DNA from 3 places in the Arthrobacter sp. HS15c genome. Region 2 is predicted to be linked to each of the others. Evidence: riboswitches for the same ligand, from Rfam matches in the RefSeq annotation. Region 2 holds a riboswitch; each other region holds the start of a gene.
The links. Region 2 has a riboswitch for thiamine pyrophosphate ahead of thiC (phosphomethylpyrimidine synthase ThiC). Riboswitches for the same ligand answer to the same signal wherever they lie in the genome.
Positions count from the first base shown of each region.

Region 1: it holds a riboswitch for thiamine pyrophosphate, as region 2 does, so the genes downstream of both, ABV518_RS17655 (ECF transporter S component) here and thiC (phosphomethylpyrimidine synthase ThiC) in region 2, are expected to answer to the same signal.
Region 3: it holds a riboswitch for thiamine pyrophosphate, as region 2 does, so the genes downstream of both, thiO (glycine oxidase ThiO) here and thiC (phosphomethylpyrimidine synthase ThiC) in region 2, are expected to answer to the same signal.

Region 1 is NZ_JBFOHM010000010.1:163,836-170,877, forward strand. It holds gene ABV518_RS17650 (ABC transporter ATP-binding protein) at 1-917, opposite strand, end outside; gene ABV518_RS17655 (ECF transporter S component) at 917-1,537, opposite strand; TPP riboswitch at 1,602-1,744, opposite strand; gene ABV518_RS17660 (heme-degrading domain-containing protein) at 1,802-2,344, shown strand; gene ABV518_RS17665 (hypothetical protein) at 2,496-4,652, shown strand; gene ABV518_RS17670 (DUF4235 domain-containing protein) at 4,738-5,001, shown strand; gene mnhG (monovalent cation/H(+) antiporter subunit G) at 5,027-5,437, opposite strand; gene ABV518_RS17680 (monovalent cation/H+ antiporter complex subunit F) at 5,427-5,705, opposite strand; gene ABV518_RS17685 (Na+/H+ antiporter subunit E) at 5,702-6,247, opposite strand; gene ABV518_RS17690 (Na+/H+ antiporter subunit D) at 6,244-7,042, opposite strand, start outside.
Region 2 is NZ_JBFOHM010000001.1:14,162-21,203, forward strand. It holds gene rplS (50S ribosomal protein L19) at 1-110, opposite strand, end outside; gene trmD (tRNA (guanosine(37)-N1)-methyltransferase TrmD) at 351-1,151, opposite strand; gene rimM (ribosome maturation factor RimM) at 1,152-1,697, opposite strand; gene ABV518_RS00095 (RNA-binding protein) at 1,807-2,049, opposite strand; gene rpsP (30S ribosomal protein S16) at 2,051-2,464, opposite strand; gene ABV518_RS00105 (hypothetical protein) at 2,669-3,106, opposite strand; gene ABV518_RS00110 (VOC family protein) at 3,224-4,099, opposite strand; gene ABV518_RS00115 (amidohydrolase family protein) at 4,205-5,287, opposite strand; TPP riboswitch at 5,360-5,467, shown strand; gene thiC (phosphomethylpyrimidine synthase ThiC) at 5,462-7,042, shown strand, end outside.
Region 3 is NZ_JBFOHM010000001.1:360,582-367,623, reverse strand. It holds gene ABV518_RS01650 (RNB domain-containing ribonuclease) at 124-1,632, opposite strand; gene thiE (thiamine phosphate synthase) at 1,696-2,433, opposite strand; TPP riboswitch at 2,461-2,580, shown strand; gene thiO (glycine oxidase ThiO) at 2,573-3,871, shown strand; gene thiS (sulfur carrier protein ThiS) at 3,868-4,104, shown strand; gene ABV518_RS01630 (thiazole synthase) at 4,108-4,917, shown strand; gene ABV518_RS01625 (4a-hydroxytetrahydrobiopterin dehydratase) at 4,980-5,645, shown strand; gene ABV518_RS01620 (hypothetical protein) at 5,651-5,953, opposite strand; gene ABV518_RS01615 (DUF3107 domain-containing protein) at 6,014-6,238, opposite strand; gene ABV518_RS01610 (TetR/AcrR family transcriptional regulator) at 6,289-6,954, opposite strand; gene moeB (molybdopterin-synthase adenylyltransferase MoeB) at 7,039-7,042, shown strand, end outside.

The DNA.
Region 1 (7,042 bases), on a different contig from region 2:
GTTTTGAAGCGTCGGCGGCGGGGCCGTTCGCGCGAAACGGCCAGGTCCTCGGCGGCCAGGAGGAGATCGCCGGTGCCACCGGAAATACGGTTCCGGGTGGCGGGGACAAAGCCGGGCACCCAAACACCGGCGGCGATCAGCATGTCGCGGGCCTCGGCGAGGACCTGGTCCGGCGGCCCGTCGAGCAGCACCGCGGGATCGGCCGCGGAGCCGGGCTGCAGCACCACGACCCTGTCCACCAGGTCCTTCCAGACGGACACCCGGTGCTCTACCACAACGAGCGTGGCCCCGGTCTTGTCCAGGCAGCGGCCCACCGCGTCCCGGACTTCCAGCACGCCCACGGGGTCCAGGTTGGCGGTGGGCTCGTCCAGCAGGATCAGGCCCGGCCGCATGGCCAGGATGCCGGCCAGCGCCAGGCGCTGCTTCTGGCCGCCGGAGAGGGCCGACGTCGGGTGGTCCAGCGGCAGGTGGGAGAGCCCGACGTCGTCCAGCGCCCCGTGCACGCGCGTCCAGATTTCGCCGCGGGGCACGGCGAGGTTCTCGGCACCGAAGGCGACGTCGTCGCCCACCCGGGAGAGGACCACCTGCGTTTCGGGGTCCTGCTGCATCAGGCCGGCGCGGCCGCGCCGTTCACGCGGGGACGCGCCGTCGATCAGCAGCGAACCGGATTCGTCGGAATCGCCGGCCTCGCCGTCGTCGTTCACGTCCCCCAGCACCCCGGCGAGGGCGTGCAGCAGCGTGGACTTGCCGGCGCCTGACGGGCCAAGCAGGAGCACCCGCTCCCCGGGCCGGATGTCCAGGTCCAGGGCGCGGACCGCGGGCCGGGACCGGCCGGCGTGGCGCCAGCCCCAGCCGCGGGCGGTGACGGCGGCGGGCCGCACCGCTGCGGAGGCGGCGCCGTCGTGAGCTGCGGGCATCAGGAGAAGACGGGCTCCGTCGCTGCCTTGCGGGACGCGAAGGAGCTCAGCACGCCGGTCCTGGCCAGGCCGCGGGTGGCGATCCAGGAAAGGGCTCCGGCGATGACCGCACCGGAGATGGCGGTGAACACGATGTACGCGAGCTTGTCGCCGCCGGCGTAGGCGATGTTCCAGCCCCAGGGGGCAAAGGAGTCGTTCAGGCCGCAGAAGAGTCCGGCAGCGGCGCCGGCCAGCAGAGACACGGGCAGGTTGAACTTCTTGTAAACGAAGACGGCGAAGATGATTTCAGCGCCGAGGCCCTGGACGAATCCGGAGAACAGTACGGAGGCGCCGTACGGCGAGCCCATGATCAATTCGCCCATGGCGGCCACGGTTTCGCAGAACAGGGCGGCGCCCGGCTTGCGGATGACAAGCATGCCCAGCACGGCCGGGATCATCCAGCCGCCGGCGATCAGGCCGGTCAGCGGCGGGTAGACGGCGTTCATGGGCGGCGAAACCGCGGCGGCACCCTGGGACCAGGCCCAGAAGATCACGCCGCCGGCGATGGCGATGAGGGCGGCCACCACGATGTCCACGATGCGCCAGGTGTTGCCGGTCTTTTTGATTGCTGCAGTACTCATGTGATCCTCCTGAGGAACAGGAGGGGAAAGTGTCCCGGCGATCGGCTGGACGCCGGCTGCCGCACACTTCGAGAACTCGACTCCCTTGCGCCGGTACTAGCCGGATCAGGTTCGAGGGTCTGCGGCTGTCCCGCACTCTCAGCGCCCACCTGCGGTTCCCTGGCAATGCCAGTGATGCCCGACGGCGGCGCTCCCCTGTCGTTGAATAATCTGCCCTGATGGGCGTGGTCCAGTTTACACCGCAGGGGCGGTAGATTGTGGGCCATGACTGCCAATAACCCGACTGTGACTGCCTTCAATCCCGATTCGACCGTGCCCCAGCCGGCGGGCCTGCTCGAGGCCCTGATCGCCCGGATCGAAGCCGAGATCACCGAGCTGCAGTTCCCGCATTTCACGAAGGACGATTCCCTCAATTTGGGGCTGCTGCTGGTGGAGCTGGGAAAGACGCGCCGGCTGCCCGTCGCGATCGACATCACCAAGGGCGACCAGGTCCTTTTCCACGTGGCCCTGGACGGTGCAACCCCGGACAACGAGCGCTGGATCCGGGCCAAGCAGCGGACCGCGGCCAGGTATGAGGTGCCGTCGCTGCTGGTGGGCCTCCGCGGCCGGCTGCATGGCGGCCGGATCGAGGACCACGGCTGGTTCGACGAAACCACCTATGCCCCGCACGGCGGCTCGTTCCCGGTTTATGTGGCTGGCGTGGGCGCGGTGGCCACCGTCACCGTCTCGGGACTGCCGCAGCAGCAGGACCACGACCTCGTGGTGGAGGCGCTGCGTGAAATCCTGGGGGCCATGCGCGCGGAGTGAGCCTGGCCGGCAAGGCGGCCCTCCTGAACCTGGAGGTTGACACCTGCTCCGGATGCCACAAGGATTGAAAGGCTTCGGAAAGCGTTTTCTCAGTGGAGGAAACACTTGTGGAAGCAGCAGCCAGAGCCGACAGCCTCAGGAGGGCGTGCCCATGCACAGCCAGCACACGATCGACCGCGAAGCCCTGGTCCGCCGCCATAATGTGGAACAGCGGAGCCTTGATCCCCGCAGCCCGGTGTCCGTGGGCAACGGCGAGTTCTGCTTCACGGTGGACCTCACGGGGCTGCAGACCCTCCCGGCCGAGTACCCCGTGGGAGCGCGCAGCGAACTTCCGCCCGGAACGCTGCTGGGCACGCAGTCCCAGTGGGGCTGGCACTCCATTCCCGCGGCAGAGCACTACAGCCTGGCCGGGTCCACGGTCCTCTACGACTCTCCCCGCGGCCCTGTCCCCTATGTGGATATGGTGGGCGACATCGTGGACGGGCGTGAAACCGAGGTCTCCCGCGCTGAAACCTGGCTCCGGGCCAACCCGCACCGCCTGGACCTGGGCCGGATCGGGTTTGCGTGGGCGGATGCGGACTCGGCGGCGGGCGGCGCGCGGCCGCTCGCGCCGGCAGACATCGTCCACCCCGTCCAGACCCTCGACCTCTGGACCGGGACGGTCACCAGCACCTTCAGCCTCCGGGGCCACCCGGTAAGGGTCACCACCGCATGCCATCCGGACCGGGACCAGGTGGGCCTCATCGTGGAGTCCCCGGCCCTTCAAGACGGCCTGATGGTCACCTTCGCTTTCCCCTACGGTTCCGACGCCTGGCACGACGCAGCAGACTGGAACCGGCCCGATGCCCACACCACCAGCCTCACCGGACCTGCCGGGGCCGGGGATGGCCAACAGCTGTGGATCGTGGACCGCAGCATGGACGGCTCCGGGTACCAGGTCACGGTGTCCGGGCAGGACCTCCGCCTGGACCAGCCCGGCCCGCACCAACTCGTGCTGCGCGCCGCGTCCGGACAGGACGTCCTCGACCTGGCAGTCCAGTTCACCAGCACCGGCCAGGGCGACTGTGTCCTGCGCGGCACCGGCGGGCTGCCCCGGCCGGACAGCGGAACCGCCGTCGTCGAGGCTTCCCGCGCCCACTGGCCGGAATTCTGGCACTCCGGCGGCGCCGTCGAACTGCACGGCACACCGGATCCCCGGGCGGCGGAACTCGAGCGCAGGATCGTCCTCTCGCAGTACCTCACTGCGATCAACTGTGCCGGCTCGCTGCCGCCGCAGGAAACAGGGCTGGTGTGCAATTCCTGGCGCGGCCGTTTCCACCTGGAGATGCACTGGTGGCACGCCGCCCACTTCGCGCACTGGAACCGCACCGGGCTGCTGCTTCCCAGCCTCCGCTGGTACGCGACCATCCTGGAACCGGCGCGGCAGACGGCCAAGGCGCAGGGGTTCGACGGCGTCCGCTGGCCCAAGCAGGTAGGCCCGGACGGGCGCGAGAGCCCCAGCCCGATCGGCACCTTCCTGATCTGGCAGCAGCCGCACCCCATCCACCTGGCCGAGCTTGCGTACAGGGCCGAACCGTCCCGGGAACTGCTGGAGGAATTCGCGGAGATCGTCTTCGAAACGGCCGCGTTCATGGCCAGCTTCGCGCACCCCACCGCCCGCGGCTTTGAGCTCGGGCCTCCCCTGATCCCCGCGCAGGAAAGTTATGAATCCGTCCGCGGCACGGTCACCAACCCCACGTTCGAACTCGCGTACTGGCAGTGGGCCCTCCGCACCGCCAACACCTGGCGCGAACGCCTGGGCCTGGAGCTGCGGGGGGACTGGAAGGCCGTTGCGGACGGCATGGTCCGCCCGCGGACGGTCAACGGCGTCTACGCGGCGATCGACCTCGAGGCCTTCACCATCCGCACGGACCACCCGTCCATGCTGTGTGCGCTGGGCGTGCTGCCGCAGACAGACCTCATCGACCCGGAGACCATGCGCGCCACGCTCGCCGATGTCCTCGCCGGCTGGGACTGGGACAGCACCTGGGGCTGGGACTACCCGGTGATGGCCATGACCGCCGCCCGGCTCGACGACCCGGAGACCGCCGTTGACGCCCTCCTGCAAAGTGCCGGGAAGAACGCCGCGCTGCCCAACGGACACAACCGGCAGACGGATTCACTCCCCCTCTACCTGCCGGGAAACGGCGGACTGCTGGCCGCCGTCGCCCTGATGGCTGCGGGCTGGGATGGCGGGCCGGACCGGCACGCCCCGGGTTTCCCGGCTGGCTGGACGGTTGCGTGGGAGGGCCTGGTGCCGGCGCCGTAGCGAGGCAAAAGGCGCTGTCCGGCGCCAGCCCCGATGCCGCTAGGCTAGGGGAAGTCCTGAATTCGAGACGCAAGGAGGCACCGGAATGAACTTATTCATCAAGCTGCTGGGCACGGGCATCAGCCTGCTGGCCGGATTCGCCGGCACTAAGGCCGTAGACGCGATCTGGGAAAAGACCACCGGCAACAAGCCGCCGAAGGGTGGCAAGGACGACGTTCCCACCACGCTGCGTTCCGCGCTGACGTTCGCGCTGGTCTCCGCTTCGGTGAGTGCAGTGATCCAGGTCCTCGCCAACCGTGGCACCCAGCGCGCCATCACGCGGTTCGCGAAGAGCCAGGACATCGTCTAGGGCGTATGCAAAAGCCGGGCTGCAGTCAGTCCGGCCGGCCGCCGTCGGAAGCATCCTCCCGGGACGCTTTGGCGGCGGCTTTCTGCACTACGGCCTCCAGCTCATCGGAGCTGAGCAGCTCGCGATGCAGGTGCTTGGTTCGGTAGCCGGCCCGGCCCACCATGTGCGCCGACACGGGCACGGTGAGCAGCTGGAAGATCCAGGCGACCAGCAGCACCGGCCACACCCACCAGGTCCGCATCTGCAGGCCGATGGACGCCAGCAGCAGGAACAGTCCCAGGACCTGGGGCTTGGTGGCGGCGTGCATCCTGCTCAGGAGGTCCGGGAACCGCAGCAGGCCCACGGCGGCCGCCAGCGACATCAGGGCCCCCACGACCATAAAGACGGCGGAAACAGCGTCAATGACGGTGTCCACGGCGGTTGGCTCAGGACTCATGGGGCTGCTCCCGCCGGTCAGCCACAAAGCGGGCCACGGTCACCGAACCGATAAAGCCAATGATGGACAACGCCACCAGCAGCATGAGGTTGTTCAGGTGCCTGTTCACGGCCATGTCGATGCACAGGGCGGCGCCGAGGATGGCCAGCAGGACGTCCGAGGCCAGCACCCGGTCCAGCAGCGAGGGACCCCTCGCGATCCTGATGATGGCGCCCGCCGCGGCGAGCGAAAGAATGACTGCCGTGACAGCCAGGACAATCTGCATCATGCCGCGGCCTCCTGCCTGATTGCGTCCAGTTCCTGCCGGGTGCCCATGATGCGGATCAGCCCGGCCTCGATGTCCCTGACTTCCCGGCGGAGCTTCTCCACGTCGTCGGGGGTGCTGACATTGAGCCCGTGGAGGTAGAGGGTGGACGTTGAGCGGTCCACCTCCACCACCAGGGATCCCGGGATCAGGGAGATGACGTGCCCGGTGGCGGTCACCATCAGGTCCTCGTGGCTCCGCAGCGGAACGGCGACGACGGCGTTGGTCACCGTGGGCCCGCGGACGGCCGCCAGGTACATGACCTGGAAGCTCGCTGCCACCACCTTGCCCATGAAGGAAAGGGCGAAGGGCACGGCGTGGAGGACGTTAAAGCGGCCGCTCAGGTCCACGGGCGGAAGGTAGAACATCCGGGCCACGGCGACGGCCAGGATGGCGCCGAACAGGAGGTTGCCCGGGCTGAAGTCCTGCCAGAGTGCACCCCAGACGATGACCAGCCAGACCAGGAGGGGCAGCTCCTGGCGAAGGGATATGCGGCGGCGGCTCATTTGCCGCCTCCGGACGTCAGGATCAGGGGCACGGCCGTTTCTTCGCCGAGGACCGCCTGGATGTACGAGGACCGGTCCAGCATGTCCCGGGCGGCCTGGTCCGAAACTTTGAACAGCGGGCCGGCGAAGACCGTGAGCGATACGCCCAGGAGGACCAGGCCAAGGGTGGAGCCCACCATGGTCCGCGGCAGCAGCGTGACGTTGTTGCGTCCGCCGCGGCGGCCGGTGTCGGAGGTCTCGCGCGGGGCGAGGAGCACGGGGTCGGGGTGTTCGGCGTCGGACGGTTTGCGCCAGAACGCGCGGTTCCAGACCCTGGCGACGGCCAGCAAGGTGAGCAGGCTGGTGAGTACGCCGCCGATCACCAGCGTGTAGGCCAGTGGCGTGCCGAGCTCGATGCCGGCCTGCATGAGGCCCACCTTCCCCAGGAACCCGGAAAACGGCGGGATGCCCGCCAGGTTCATGGCCGGAATGAAGAACAGCAGTGCCAGCAGGGGCGAGAGTTTGGCCAGGCCGGCCAGCCGGTCAACGGACGAACTGCCTCCACGGCGTTCGATGAGCCCGGTGACCAGGAAGAGGCTGGTCTGGATGGTGATGTGGTGGGCCACGTAGAACACGGCCGCGCCCAGTCCTGCCACCGAGGACATGGCCAGGCCGAACACCATGTAGCCGATGTGGCTGACGAGGGTGAAGGAGAGGAGTCGTTTGATGTCGTTCTGGGCCAGGGCGCCGAGGATTCCCACCACCATGGTCAGCAGGGCCGCCACCATTAAGGGAGTGTTGAGGGAGTCCCCGGGG
Region 2 (7,042 bases):
GAGTTCTTGCCTTCGATGATGTTCACGTGGACCTTGAGGGTGTCACCCGCGCGGAAGACAGGAACATCGGTGCGCAGCGAGGCTGCATCTACGGAATCGAGAATATGCATGATTGCACTCCTGGTGAACGCCACAGGTCATTCACTTTGGGTCACGGCGGGCAAGCCCGGAAGCACCGGAAATTACCGCCGAAAGTTAAGTGGATCCGGTTCCTTCACTGATTGAAGGTCCCGGGGTGTCCGGCTGTTGGTTGCGCTCCCCCTGTAGCAGGTGCGGACCCAGCAGACACAAGGACTAATTTTGCCACATCCGGGGGCTTACAGCCAATCCCGGCCGACGGCGTGCACCCGTCAGTTGGGCGCGTCGGGCCGGGGACGGAGATGGCCGTCGACGACGTCGTACCCCAGGTCCGCGAATGCCGTGCGGTCCGCGCGGGGCAGCTTCCCGGCGTCGAACGTCGCCAGCAGGTCGGGACGGCGCTCGGCCGTCCGGCGGAACTGCTCATGGCGGCGCCACTGAGCGATCTTCCCATGGTTGCCGCTCAGGAGTACGGCCGGCACTTCGCGGTCCCGCCAGACGGAGGGTTTAGTGTAGACGGGGTATTCGAGCAGCCCGTCCGAATGTGACTCCTCCACCAGGGAATCGGGGTTGCCGACAACACCGGGCAGCAACCGGCCAATGGCCTCGACCATGGCCAGTACGGCCACTTCGCCGCCGTTCAGGACGTAGTCGCCCAGGCTCATGGGCCGCACCGTAAAGTGTTCTTCCGCCCATTCGATGACGCGTTCATCGATGCCCTCGTAGCGTCCGCAGGCGAAGACGAGCTGGTCCTCCTCGGCCAGCTCGTACGCCAGGGCCTGGCTGAAGCGCTCCCCCGCAGGCGACGGGACGATCAGCACGGGCTTGGCTGCCTTGCCTCCGCTGGCCGCTGCCACGGACGCCAGGGCCTGCGCCCATGGTTCGGCCTTCATCACCATGCCGGCGCCGCCGCCGTAGGGGGTGTCGTCCACGGAGCGGTGCTTGTCCGTGGTGAAGTCGCGCAGGTCGTGGACCAGCAGGTCCAGCAGGCCGTCCTGGCGGGCCTTCCCGATGAGGGACAGCTCCAGGGGCGCCAGGTATTCCGGGAAGATGCTGACGACGTCGATTCTCATCTACGCGTGGTCCCCCGGTCCGGCGGCACCGGCGTCGTCGGTGTTGACGTCAAACAGGCCATCCGGCGGAGTCAGCAGGACAAACCCTTCGGCGACGTTGACCTCGGGGACGATCTGCTCCACGAACGGAATCAGGATTTCCTTGCCGTCCGGGGCTTCGACCACCAACAGGTCCTGGACGGGCATGGTGTGCAGGGCCGCGATCTTGCCCACCACCTGTGAGCCGACCCGGGCCTCGAGGCCCACCAGCTCGTGCTCGTACCAGCCTTCGTCGTCGTCTTCGTCCAGCTCTTCGGTTTCGATGAACAGTTTGGCGCCGCGGAGGGTCTCCGCTTCGTTCCGCGTCTCGATCCCGTCGAAGGCGAGGAGCAGGATGTCCTTGTTCCAGCGGGCACTGACCACAGTCAGGGGACCGACTGAGGCGGGTTCCACCACGAACTCGGTGCCCGGAACGAACCGGTCCGCCGGCGCGTCAGTCAGCACCTGGACCGTCACTTCCCCGCGGATTCCATGCGGTTTGCCGATTCGTGCCACCTGAAGCTGCATCTGTTCCTCTGTTCATGGTTGTGCCGGATTAGGCGTGATGGTGAAAGCACTCCGGCCCCTCCACCGTTGGTGGAAGGGCCGGAGCAAAAAACTGATGTTGCCGAGCGCTTTAGCGGCGGCGGTCGGTGTCGACGACGTCGACCCTTACCGGCTCGCCGTCAGCCAGTGCCGCCACAACCGTGCGCAATGCGCGTGCCGTGCGGCCCTGACGGCCGATCACCCGTCCGAGATCGTCCTGATGAACGCGCACCTCGAGGGTGTCCCCACGGCGGTTGTTCTTCGAGGTGACCTTGACGTCTTCCGGGGAATCAACGATTCCGCGGACCAGGTGTTCGAGCGCTTCAGCCAGCAATCTACTCAGCCTCGGTGGTCTCTGCTTCGGCCTCGGCCGGGGCGTCAGACTGCTTGGACTTCTTGGTGATCGCTTCCGGGATGATCACGGAACCCTTCTCCGGAGCAACGAAGGCGGCCTTCGGAGCTTTGGTCTTCAGGGTGCCTTCCTGGCCCGGGAGGCCCTTGAACTTCTGCCAGTCACCGGTGATCTTGAGGATCGCGGCAACCTGCTCGGACGGCTGTGCGCCGACGCCGAGCCAGTACTGGGCACGCTCGGAGTCAACCTCGATGTATGAGGGCTCTTCGGTGGGGTGGTACTTGCCGATTTCTTCGATTGCACGGCCATCACGCTTGGTGCGTGAGTCTGCAACGACGATGCGGTAATACGGTGCGCGCATCTTGCCAAAGCGCTTAAGGCGAATCTTTACGGCCACTTTTGTGGTCACTCCTGTTTCAGAAAAGGGGTGAACCCGACGTTCTGCACCCGTGGGGCGGGCCATACTTGAGGGTTCGAAGGACAGGATCCGGACGCGGAGAGAGGGGCCACGCAGATCGAGTACCTGTTTATTGTGCCAGATCAGGGCCCGGATTTCGACTTGGCTCGGATCTGCCGGACCTGCGGCAGGGCAGCGGGAGCCTCAGGACGACCAGACGTACAGCCCGGTACGGTCGGCGTCGTCAACTGCACTCGCCAGTTCCGCGAGCTGCTGCACGTATTTCCTGGCCTCTGTCGCATCAAACGGCATGTCGTCCTGGGCCGCCCATTGTTCGGCGACATCGTCCAGCACGTTGCCTTCGCCTTCGGTTTCGTAGCTGAGCAGTTCCGCGAGCGCCCGGACCATGGCGGGTGGAACCCCGAGCAGTGAATCACTGGCCACGTCAACCATGGCCAGCTCGTAGTCCGCTCCCCCGGCGTGCACGGCGGCGCCGGCGAGATCCCCGAGCTGTTCAATCTCGAAATCGCTGATCCCGGGAATCCGAAGACCGGCAGGGGCGGGGGAACCGCCGTCGTCCAGGATCCCGGCACGCTTCAGCGCGGCGTCGTGGGTTGAAACAAAGATTTCGGTGAAGCCCATGGGAATCGCCCTCATTCCGTCGACGGTGCGGCCCTGGCGGGCAGCTTCACGGGCTGCCCCGGCCGTTCGGAATCAGCCTAGTACACCGCCTGCCGCACATCCGGCCGCCGCACCTGGCTAGCGGACGGCGACGCGGAGGCGGTTGCGCCAGGGATCTTCGAACCGCAGCTCCGCTCCGGTATGGTGGCTGTCCACCCCGGCGACTTTGAGCCGGTCGGCAAGGGCTCCGACGTCGTCGCCCGACGGCACTTCGATGAGCACCTCACCCAGGCCGAGGGTATCTTTCCGGGGACCGGCGCCGCGGCTGTTCCAGACATTCATGGCCATGTGGTGGTGATAGCGGCCGGCTGAGACAAAAAGCGCCTGCCCGTGCCAGCCTGCGGTTTTTTCGAACCCCAGCGTGCCCACATAGAAGTCCTGGGCGGTATGGACGTCGCCGACCTGGAGGTGGACGTGCCCCACTCCGGCGGCCGTCCGCTGCTGGCCCTCGACCGACTCCTGGGTGAGGTGCTGCTCCAGGTAGCGCTGGGGAGGCAGGGCCAGGCTGTCCATGACCACCTCAGTCCCGTTCCACGACCAGTTTTTGCGCGGCCGGTCCCAGTAGAGCTCGATGCCGTTGCCTTCCGGATCGTTGAAGTAGAAGGCTTCACTGACCAGGTGGTCCGCGCTTCCGGTGAAGGAGCGCGGCTCGTATTGGGCCGCGGACGCGACGGTGGCCGCCAGGGCTGTCTGGTCCTCAAAGAGCAGGGCCGTGTGGAACAGGCCGGCTTCTCCCCTGCCGGGCAGGTTCAGCCCGGGAGCGGTGGCGAGATGGACCAGCGGTTTTCCCAGCCGGCCCAGATACAGGCCGCCGTCCTGTTCGGCCACAACATCGAGGCCCAGCGCGCGCTGGTAGTAGTCGGTCATGAGCTTCATGTCGCCCACCTTGAGCATCACGGTGCCCATGGTGAGCTCGGCAGGTAGAAGGTCCTGGCTGGTGGGTTCTGCGGTCATCGAAAACTCCCGGTCCGGTGGCCGCCGGGTTTCGGTGGCCTCTACTAATCTAAATTACTTGAAGCTTCAATTTATTCCCAGTGGCGCCGGTGTGATCTTCAACCGTCAGCGGATCAGTTCTCCGCGCAGCACAACGTTCCTGAGCGAGGCGACGGTTGTAAGCACCTCCCGCGGGTCGTACCGGCAGACCACCACGTCAGCGCTGGCGCCTTCGGAGATCCCGTCAGCGCCGAGCCAGCTCCGCGCGCCCCAGCAGGCTGAGTCCAGCGCCGCCGCCGGAGGCAGGCCTGCCCGGTGCAGCGCCAGGATTTCGTCGGCGATCCGTCCGTGCCGGATGACGCTGCCGGCGTCGGTCCCCGCATAGATCGTTACGCCGGCCTCAAACGCTTCCAGCACCCGTCCGGCCCTGCGCTCCCACAGCGCACGCATGTGGGCGGCGTACCGCGGGAATTTGGCTTCGGCCTGGCGGGCGATGTCGGGGAAAGTGTCGATGTTGATCAGGGTCGGCACAATGGGCACGCCCTGCCCGGCGAGCCGCGGAAGGTGGCGGGGAAGCAGTCCGGTGGCGTGCTCGATGCAGTCGATGCCGGCGTCAAGCATCTGGTCCAGGGTGTCTTCGGCGAAGCAGTGGGCGGTCACGCGGACGCCCTCGTCGTGCGCCGCCTGCACGGCATCACGAACGACGCCGTCGGGAAACGACGGAGCGAGGTCGCCGGCGCCGCGGTCGATCCAGTCCCCCACCAGCTTGACCCAGCCGTCGCCGGCCCGCGCCTGCTTGCGCACCGCCTCCACCAGGCCATCAGGCTCCACCTCGACGGCGAAGTCCCTCAGGTAGCGCCGGGAACGGGCAATGTGCCGCCCCGCGCGGATGAGCCGGGGCATGTCGTGGCGCTGCTGCAGCCAGCGCGTATCGCTCGCCGCACCGGCGTCGCGGACCAGGAGGGTGCCGGCGTCCCGGTCGGTGCGGGCCTGTTCTTCGGCCACCCCATCCGGCACGGCGCCGCCGGGTCCCAGGCCGATGTGGCAGTGGGCATCAACGAACCCGGGGAGGACCCAGCCGTCGAGCACAACATCCGGTGCGGCGGCGGGCCGGTGGAACGTGAGGCGGCCGTCGACGGACCACAGCCCCTGCCGTTCCTCGTTGGGTCCGGTGAGCACAGTTCCGCTGAATTCGATGATTCCGGCCATGGCACCAGCCTAATCCGCTGACGACGGTGCGGTCGCGGCAGGGACGCCCCGCCCGGACCTGTGGTAGCTTCATCTAGACCACACGGGAGCCCTTGCAGGGGCTGAGATCGGGCTGACGCAGCCTGCGACCGTTGAACCTGTCCGGGTAATGCCGGCGAAGGAAGTGAGTATTCATTGAGTACACAAGAAACACAGCTGATCCCTGCCCAAAATGCGGCGGCCGCCTCTGAAACCCAGTCGCTGAAGTCCCACTCGCTGGCTTTCATCAACGATGAAGCCACCGGGATCCGGGTGCCGGTCACCGAGATCGCGCTGGAGCCGTCGCCCAACGGCGAGGCGAACGGTCCTTTCCGGACCTACCGCACCGCCGGCCCGGGCAGCGATCCGGTGGTGGGCCTTAACCCGTTCCGCTCCGAGTGGATCGAGGCCCGCGGCGATACGGAGCCCTACAGCGGCCGGGAACGGAACCTGCTCGACGACGGCAAGTCGGCCGTGCGCCGAGGCGCTGCGTCGGCGGAGTGGAAGGGCGCACAGCCGGTGCCCCGCCGCGCCGTCGAAGGCCGGACCGTCACCCAGATGCACTACGCGAAGCACGGGGTCATCACCCCCGAAATGCAGTTCGTCGCCCTCCGCGAAAACTGCGACGTGGAGCTGGTCCGCAGCGAAGTGGCCGCGGGACGTGCGATCATCCCCAACAACATCAACCACCCGGAATCCGAGCCGATGATCATCGGCAAGGCCTTCCTGGTGAAGATCAACGCCAACATCGGCAACTCGGCCGTGACCAGCTCCATCGCCGAGGAAGTGGACAAACTCCAGTGGGCCACCCAGTGGGGCGCCGATACAGTGATGGACCTGTCCACGGGGGATGACATCCACACCACCCGTGAATGGATCATCCGCAACTCCCCCGTGCCCATCGGCACCGTGCCCATCTACCAGGCGCTGGAGAAGGTCAACGGCGAGGCCAACAAGCTGACGTGGGAAATCTTCCGCGACACCGTGATTGAGCAGTGCGAGCAGGGCGTGGACTACATGACCATCCACGCCGGCGTCCTGCTGCGTTATGTGCCGCTGACGGCCAACCGCGTGACCGGCATCGTCTCCCGGGGCGGCTCCATCATGGCCGGCTGGTGCCTGGCCCACCACCAGGAGAACTTCCTGTACACGCACTTCGACGAGCTGTGCGAAATCTTCGCCAAGTACGACGTCGCGTTCTCGCTCGGCGACGGACTGCGGCCGGGTGCCACGGCAGACGCGAACGACGCCGCCCAGTTCGCCGAACTGGACACTCTCGCTGAACTGACCCAGCGGGCCTGGGAATTCGATGTGCAGGTCATGGTGGAAGGCCCGGGCCACGTGCCGTTCCACCTGGTCCGCGAGAACGTGGAACGCCAGCAGGAGCTGTGCAAGGGAGCCCCCTTCTACACGCTCGGGCCGCTGGTGACGGACATAGCACCTGGCTACGACCACATCACCTCGGCCATCGGCGCCACGGAAATCGCGCGCTACGGCACCGCCATGCTCTGCTACGTCACGCCCAAGGAACACCTCGGCCTGCCGAACAAGGACGATGTGAAAACCGGTGTGATCACCTACAAGATCGCAGCCCACGCAGCCGACCTTGCCAAGGGCCACCCCGGCGCGCATGAACGCGACGACGCCCTCTCCAAGGCCCGGTTCGAGTTCCGCTGGCGGGACCAGTTCGCACTGTCCCTGGACCCGGTGACCGCGGAAGCGTTCCACGACGAGACA
Region 3 (7,042 bases), 350 kb from region 2:
GCGTAGGGGCGGGCTTGTTGAATTCAAAATCAAGGAAATCAACGACCGGGCATCCATATCTACTTCTTCAGTCTACCGGCAAGGACTCCTAATCCCGGCTTTGCCCCTTCGGCAGCCCCGCGGCTAACTGACCAGCTCGAAATGGACTTCCCGCGTGGCGATGTCTGAGGAGAGAAGCCGGACACGGACCTTGGTGCCTGATTCGAGGTCTCCGGCGCAGCGGGCGGTGACTGCGGGTTCGGCTATCTGGATGATCCCGGACGGGCCGTTCCCGTTCCTTCCGTTGCCGTTGCCATTCCCGTTGGAGCCGTTGCCGCCACTCTTTTCATTCCCGTCCTTCTGCGGCTTGGACCCGGAAATGACGATCGCGTCGAATTCCTGTCCGACGTGGTTGACCAGCAGGGCAGCTTCCACGGTGTCCAGGGCCAGCCGCTCCATCCGGGCGGCCAGCTGGTCGGATCCGGCCATGATCCCCGGAAGCGAAGGCAGAGCCTCGCGTGCCCAGCCCGGGACCGGCCTGCCGTTACTGAGGGCGTCGCAGATCACCAGCACGAAACGGTCCACCAGGCGGCGGAGCGGAGCTGTGGTGTGGGCATAGGCCGCCCCGATCGCGGACTGGATGGCGTCGTCCGGGATCCCGCCGTCGAACGCCGTGTAGCTGGCCCCCCGGAAAAGCATCCCGGCCGAGTGCATGATGGCAAGTTGCCGGGGGTCGGTGGGGTCGAGGGTGCGGAGGTACTCCCCGTAGCCGGCCTTCCCGTCCCACGGTTTGCCCAGCGCCTCGGTCTGCAGCCGGAAGTGCCGCAGGGACCGTTCGTCAGGTGCCGGCATGGTCCGCAGGATGCCGACTTTGCCCTCGAGCATCAGCGTGGCGGCGGCCATTCCGGTCATCAACGAGATCTGGGCGTTCCAGTCCTCCACCGGGAGCTGCGGAGCCGCGGCAATCCGGTAGCCGCCGTCGGGAAGCTGGACGATCTCCTGCTCTGGCATGTTCAGGCTGGCGCCGTCGCGTTCCCGTTCCAGTTCAACGCGTTTGAGGCCCACTTCCTTCAGGAGCTGAAGGACCGGTGAAGCTGTTCCGGCGTCGAGTTCCGCCTGCGCCCCCTTGTAGCTGAGTTTGGCCCGGCTGCGGACGCGCGCCCTTTGGACGGCCACGGTGGTTACCTGGGCGGCCTGGTCCAGCTGGAAGTCCCAGACAAAGGCGGAGCAGAGCTGGCCTGCCAGCAGGCTGCCGGCCCGCTCGCTGATGACCTCCGGATGCAGCGGGATTCGGCCGTCCGGCGCATAGAACGTCTGTCCCCGGCGGCGCGTCTCGGCGTCCAGCGGGCCGCCTGGCTCGACGAAAGCGGGAACGTCGGCGATGGCGTAGAGAACCCGATAGCCAGTGCCGGCAGGCTCTATGAACAGGGCCTGGTCAAGGTCGGTGGACGACTCCGGATCGATGGTGAGGAAGTCAACGCCGGTCAGGTCGGCGTCCGGAAGTGTCCGGGAGGCGACGGCGGCCTCGGCATCGCGGACGGCGTCCGCCGGATAGGCGCCCGGCAATTCCAGCTCGGTCCGCAGCGCGCCCAGTGCCTCCTCGAGGGCATTGTTGTGCTCGTGGACATTTGGGGCCAACCGATGATGTGACACGAAAATCAGGGTAGCCCGATTTTCGCCGATAATGCACGCAATCGGTCCCCCCGGCCCGCAGTCCTAGGAGTTGGCGGCGTCCAGGGCCGCAAGGAGCGCCGCCGCCGCCGCGGCGGGGTCCGCGGCTTCGGTGATGGCCCGGACCACCACAACCCTGCTGGCACCCGCTTCCACGACCTGCTCCACGTTGCCCAGGTCAACGCCCCCGATGGCGAACCAGGGCACAGTTGCCCCGACTGAAACGGACGCGGCCTGCCTCGCGGCTTCCGCCGCATACTTCACGAGATCTAGCCCGACGGCGGCCCGGCCGGGTTTGGTGGGTGTGGCCCAGACGGGGCCAACACAGAAATAGTCGAGTCCGCCGGGGCCGGTGGCGGCCGCGGACCCGGTGATGGCGGCGTCGATCTGCCCGGTGGTGTGGGTGGACAGCCCGATGACGCCGGCGTCCCGGACGAGCGATCGGGCTGCGGCAAGCGGAAGGTCCTTTTGGCCCACATGGAAGACCGGCGCCCCCGACAGCACCGCAACGTCGGCGCGGTCGTTCACGGCCCACAGCCGCCCGTGGCGCTCGGCCGCCTCTTTCAGCACTTCCAGCAGCTCAAGTTCCTCGGCTGCCTCGATGGTCTTGTCGCGGAGCTGGATGATGTCCACGCCGCCGGCGAAGGCCGCATCCACAAACCCGGCGAAGTCGCCGCGGTCCTTTCGCGCATCCGTGCACAAGTACAGCCGGGCGCTGCTGAGGGCGTCGGACCGGAGTGCGCTGTTGGAAAGGGCTGTGCTGTTGGAAAGGGCGTGGTTCATGGAAACCAGAGTAGTTCCTCTAAACTGGGCACGTACTGCGGGAGCCCGTGGCAGCTGTCATAAAGCGGCCGGGCTGAGAGGGCGTCAGAGCCGACCGCTTGACCTGATCCGGCTAGTACCGGCGTAGGGAAGGAAACACATGGTCCCCCCAACCGGCAGTCCGCCCGCTGCGGCTCGCGCCGACCTTCATGCCGACGTCGCCGTCATCGGGGGAGGCGTGATCGGCCACGGCATCGCCCGGGAGGCCAGGCGCTCGGGCCGCTCGGTGGTGGTCATTGATGACGCCCCCGGTTCCGGCGCCAGCTGGGCTGCCGCCGGCATGCTCGCCCCCGTGAGTGAGCTGCACTACCAGGAGGAAGACCTCCTGGAGCTGATGCTTGAATCCTCGGGTCAGTGGCCGGCGTTCGCGGCGGACCTGGCCCGCGACGCCCCGGCTGACGCCGGCTACCTGGCCACACCCACGCTCGCCATCGGCGCGGACGCCGCCGACCGCCGGGCCCTGATGGACCTGCGGGCCGTGCAGCAGGCCCACGGGCTGGACGTTGAACCGCTGACGGTCCGTGAAGCCAGGAGCCGCGAGCCGCTCCTGAGCCCGGCGATCTCCTGCGCCCTGGACATTCCCGCTGACCATCAGGTGGATCCGCGCAAGCTCGTGGCGTGCCTGCGTCAGGCGTTGGCCAGCCACTGCAAAGATTCACGTTCCGCAGTCACGGGTGCGCTCGACGGTTTCATTGTCGCCGACCGCGCGTCGTCCCTGGTGTGGGAGGACGGCCGGGTTACCGGCGCCAGGCTGGCGGGCGGGGGACTGGTGACCGCCGGGGAAACCGTGGTGGCCAACGGGCTGCACGCGGCCTCCCTGGGGGCGTTACCGGCCGGGCTCCGGTTGCCGCTGCGTCCGGTGCACGGGGATATCCTCCGGCTGCGCGTCCCGGAACACCTCCGCCCCCTGGTGACGGCCACCGTCCGGGGCATGGTCCGGGGCGTGCCGGTGTACATCGTTCCGCGGCGAGACGGCACGGTGGTTATCGGGGCCACCCAGCGTGAGGATGCCCTGGCTGCGTCCGGCCAGCAGCACGGCGGAGGCGCCGCCGGCGTGTCGGCGGGCGGCGTCTACCAGCTGCTCCGCGACGCCCAGGTGCTGGTACCGGCCGTCGCCGAGCTGGAGCTGCTGGAAAGCACGGCCAGGGCCCGCCCTGCCACCCCGGACAACGCGCCGCTGCTGGGCCGGGTCCACTTCCCTGAAAGCGGCGGACACGTGGCCGGCCTCATAGTGGCCACCGGCTTCTTCCGCCACGGGGTGCTGTTGACGCCCGCGGCGGCCACCATCTGCCGGGACCTCATGGACGGGCGGACGGATCCGCGCTGGCTCCCGTTCAGCCCGGCCAGGTTCTCCGGCCAACGCCCTTCCACCGTTCAACCCACCAAGGAACACGCATGAACATCACCCTCAACGGCACGCAGCACGCCGTGTCCGACGGCACCTCCATCACCACGCTGGTCAGCCAGATCACCGGCAGGCCCCTTGCCGCCAACGGACAGGCGACCGACGGTCAGAAACTGGGTGTCGCCGTCGCCCACAACTCCGAAGTAGTACCCCGAAGCCAGTGGTACGTCACGGCGCTCGCCGACGGTGACGACGTCGAACTGGTCACCGCAGTCCAGGGAGGCTGAAGCATGACGGAAACCATCAACACCACCAACCAGACCGGACACCCGGACCCGCTGATCATCGACGGCGTGGAGCTCGGGTCGCGCCTGATCATGGGCACCGGCGGAGCACCGAGCCTCGACGGACTCGGCGCGGCCCTGCTGGCCTCCGGGACGGAACTGACCACCGTGGCCATGCGGCGGTACTCGCCTGCCGAGACCGGCTCGCTGTTCCAGCTCCTGGTGGACCACGGCATCCGCGTCCTGCCCAACACGGCGGGCTGCTTCACGGCCCGCGACGCCGTCATGACGGCCGAACTGGCCCGCGAAGCGCTGGAAACGGACTGGGTCAAGCTGGAGGTCATCGCCGACGAGCACACCCTCCTTCCCGACGCCGTTGAACTGGTGGACGCCACTGAACAGCTCGTGAACCGGGGCTTCAAAGTGTTCGCCTACACCAATGACGACCCCGTCCTGGCCCTGCGGCTCGAAAACCTCGGTGCAACGGCGGTCATGCCGCTGGGATCGCCCATCGGCACCGGACTGGGCATCCTCAACCCGCACAACATTGAGCTCATCGTGTCCCGCGCTTCGGTGCCCGTAGTGCTCGACGCCGGGATCGGCACGGCCTCGGACGCTGCGCTCGCCATGGAGCTGGGCTGCGACGCCGTCCTGCTGGCCACGGCGGTTACCCGTGCCCAGAACCCGGCCGTTATGGGAGAGGCCTTCAAGCACGCGGTCATCGCCGGTAGGCTGGCGAAAGCGGCCGGGCGGATACCGCGCCGTGAGCACGCCCTGGCGTCGTCGGCCATGGAAGGCCGGGCAGAGTTCCTCTGACCATCTCCCCGCCGCGGGCCAGCGCGGTGCCGCTCCTACAGGACGACGCGAGGGAGACAGCCGTGACCGGCAGCCAAGAGAAACTCACCAGGTCCGGCATCGATGATACGCTGGGCGGCCTCCCGGACTGGCGGTACCGCCTCGGCGGACTGGTGACGGTCTACAAAACGCCGACGGCGGCCGCCGCACTGCAGCTGATGGCCGCCGTCGGACGCCTCGCCGAAGAGCAAAACCACCACCCTGACCTCGACTGGCGCTACAACCGCGTGTTCCTGCGGTACACCTCCCATGACGTCGGCGGCGAGGTCACCTCACGGGACGTGGCGGCAGCGGCTGCCGCAAGTACGGCTGCAGCGGACGTCGGAGCAACAGCGGAACCGGGACTGCACCGTACCGTCGAGGTGGGCGTTGACACCACGGACGCCGCCGAGATCTCCGAAGTTTGGCGCGTTGCCCTCGGCTACAAGAAAGGCCCCGGCACGGATCTGGCGGATCCGTACGGCCGGGGCCCTTCGGTGTGGTTCCAGGAGACACCCACGCCACACACCAGCCGCATCCACCTCGACATCCATCGAAGCCAGGCCGAGTCTGCGGCCGTCCTCGACAAGACCGGGGCCACCGGCGCCTTAATGGACCGTGACCACGCACCCGACTGGGTGGTGGTCACGGATTCACAAGGGAACAGGCTCTGCCTTTGCACGGAGGCAGGACATCGGCCGGCGGATTGAGCCGGTTACAGCTTGAGCGCCGACGTCAGCCGGAGCGTGTCATAGTGCGCCCTGGTGCGTCCGAGGTAGACAGCAGCACCCGCGGCAGCCACGGTCCCCAGCACCATGGGCAGGACCCACGGAATCCAGGTCAGGCCTGGCTGGTAGCCAAAGCCCGCGGCCATAAAGATGATCCAGCTCAACGCGCCGACCGCAGTGGCGACCCCAGCGGGAAGCCCCATGCCGTATTTGGCGTGCCGTTTGTCGTTAGCCCAGACAATAAAACCTGCGGCCACGGTCACCAGCACAACAATCGTCAGCGAAAGCATTGAATCTCCTCAAAACGCAACGGATGCCCGCCCGCGGAGGGCGGGTTGGCCGGCGGCCTGCTAGAACTGGCCGAAGCCGACTTTGCGGGCCTCTTCCGCGCCGATTTCGACGTAGCCCAGGGCGTTGCCGGGAACGATGATGATACGGCCCTTGTCGTCCTTCAGACGGAGCTCGGTGCCCTTGGTGATGGCTTCTTCAACGACCGTAGCCACGGCGTCTGCGTCCTGCGCTGATTCCAGCACGATTTCGCGGCCAATATTCTGAATGCCAATCTTAATTTCCAAAAGGGGGCCTCCCAGCCAATCAAAGTTTCTTGGGTTCTCTTATTTGTAGTCTAGGTCTCTTTGGGGAAGCGAGAGATTCCGCGCCAAGCTAAACGGTAGATGAGGTCGCTGGCCACATCGAGGTCAAGGTTTCCGTCGGTTTCCAGCCAGTACCGGGCGCTGACCTGGGCCATTCCCGCCAGCCCGCGCCCCAGCAGCTGCGCCTCCAGATGGGGCAGCTTGGTGTCCTCGGCAATGACCCGGGCGACGGCGTCGGCGAATGTTTTGTTGAATGTCTCGAGGCGTGAACTGACGTCCGGATCGTTGATCAGGTCCGATTCGAAGACCAGGCGGTGGGCCTGGTCGTCGCTGGCGATAAAGCGGTAGTACGCCCGCATCACGGCCTGGACGCGTTCGTCGTTGTCGGTGGTGGAGCTTAGTGCACCGAGCATCAGGTCCGTCAGCGACGCGAGATGGCTGTCCAGCAGGGCCAGGTACAGTTCGCGTTTGGACGGAAAATGCTGGTACAGCACGGGTTTGCTCACATGCGCCGTCTCGGCGATCTCGTCCATCGCGGCGCCATGGTATCCGTTGGCGACAAAAACCTCCTGGGCCGCAGCGAGGAGCTGGGCCCGGCGCTCGTCCCGGGGAAGTCGGGCGGACCGCTGGCCTGCGGTGCGTTGAGGTGCAGGCGGTTCGCCGCCGGACGCCCGGTCAGCCCGTGCTTCGTGGACCACAGTTGCCCTACTTTCCATTGCAGTTACCTCCACTTTACTGCGGGGTAATATGACCTCGCGGTATCTCGGGGCATACATTGAAGTATGG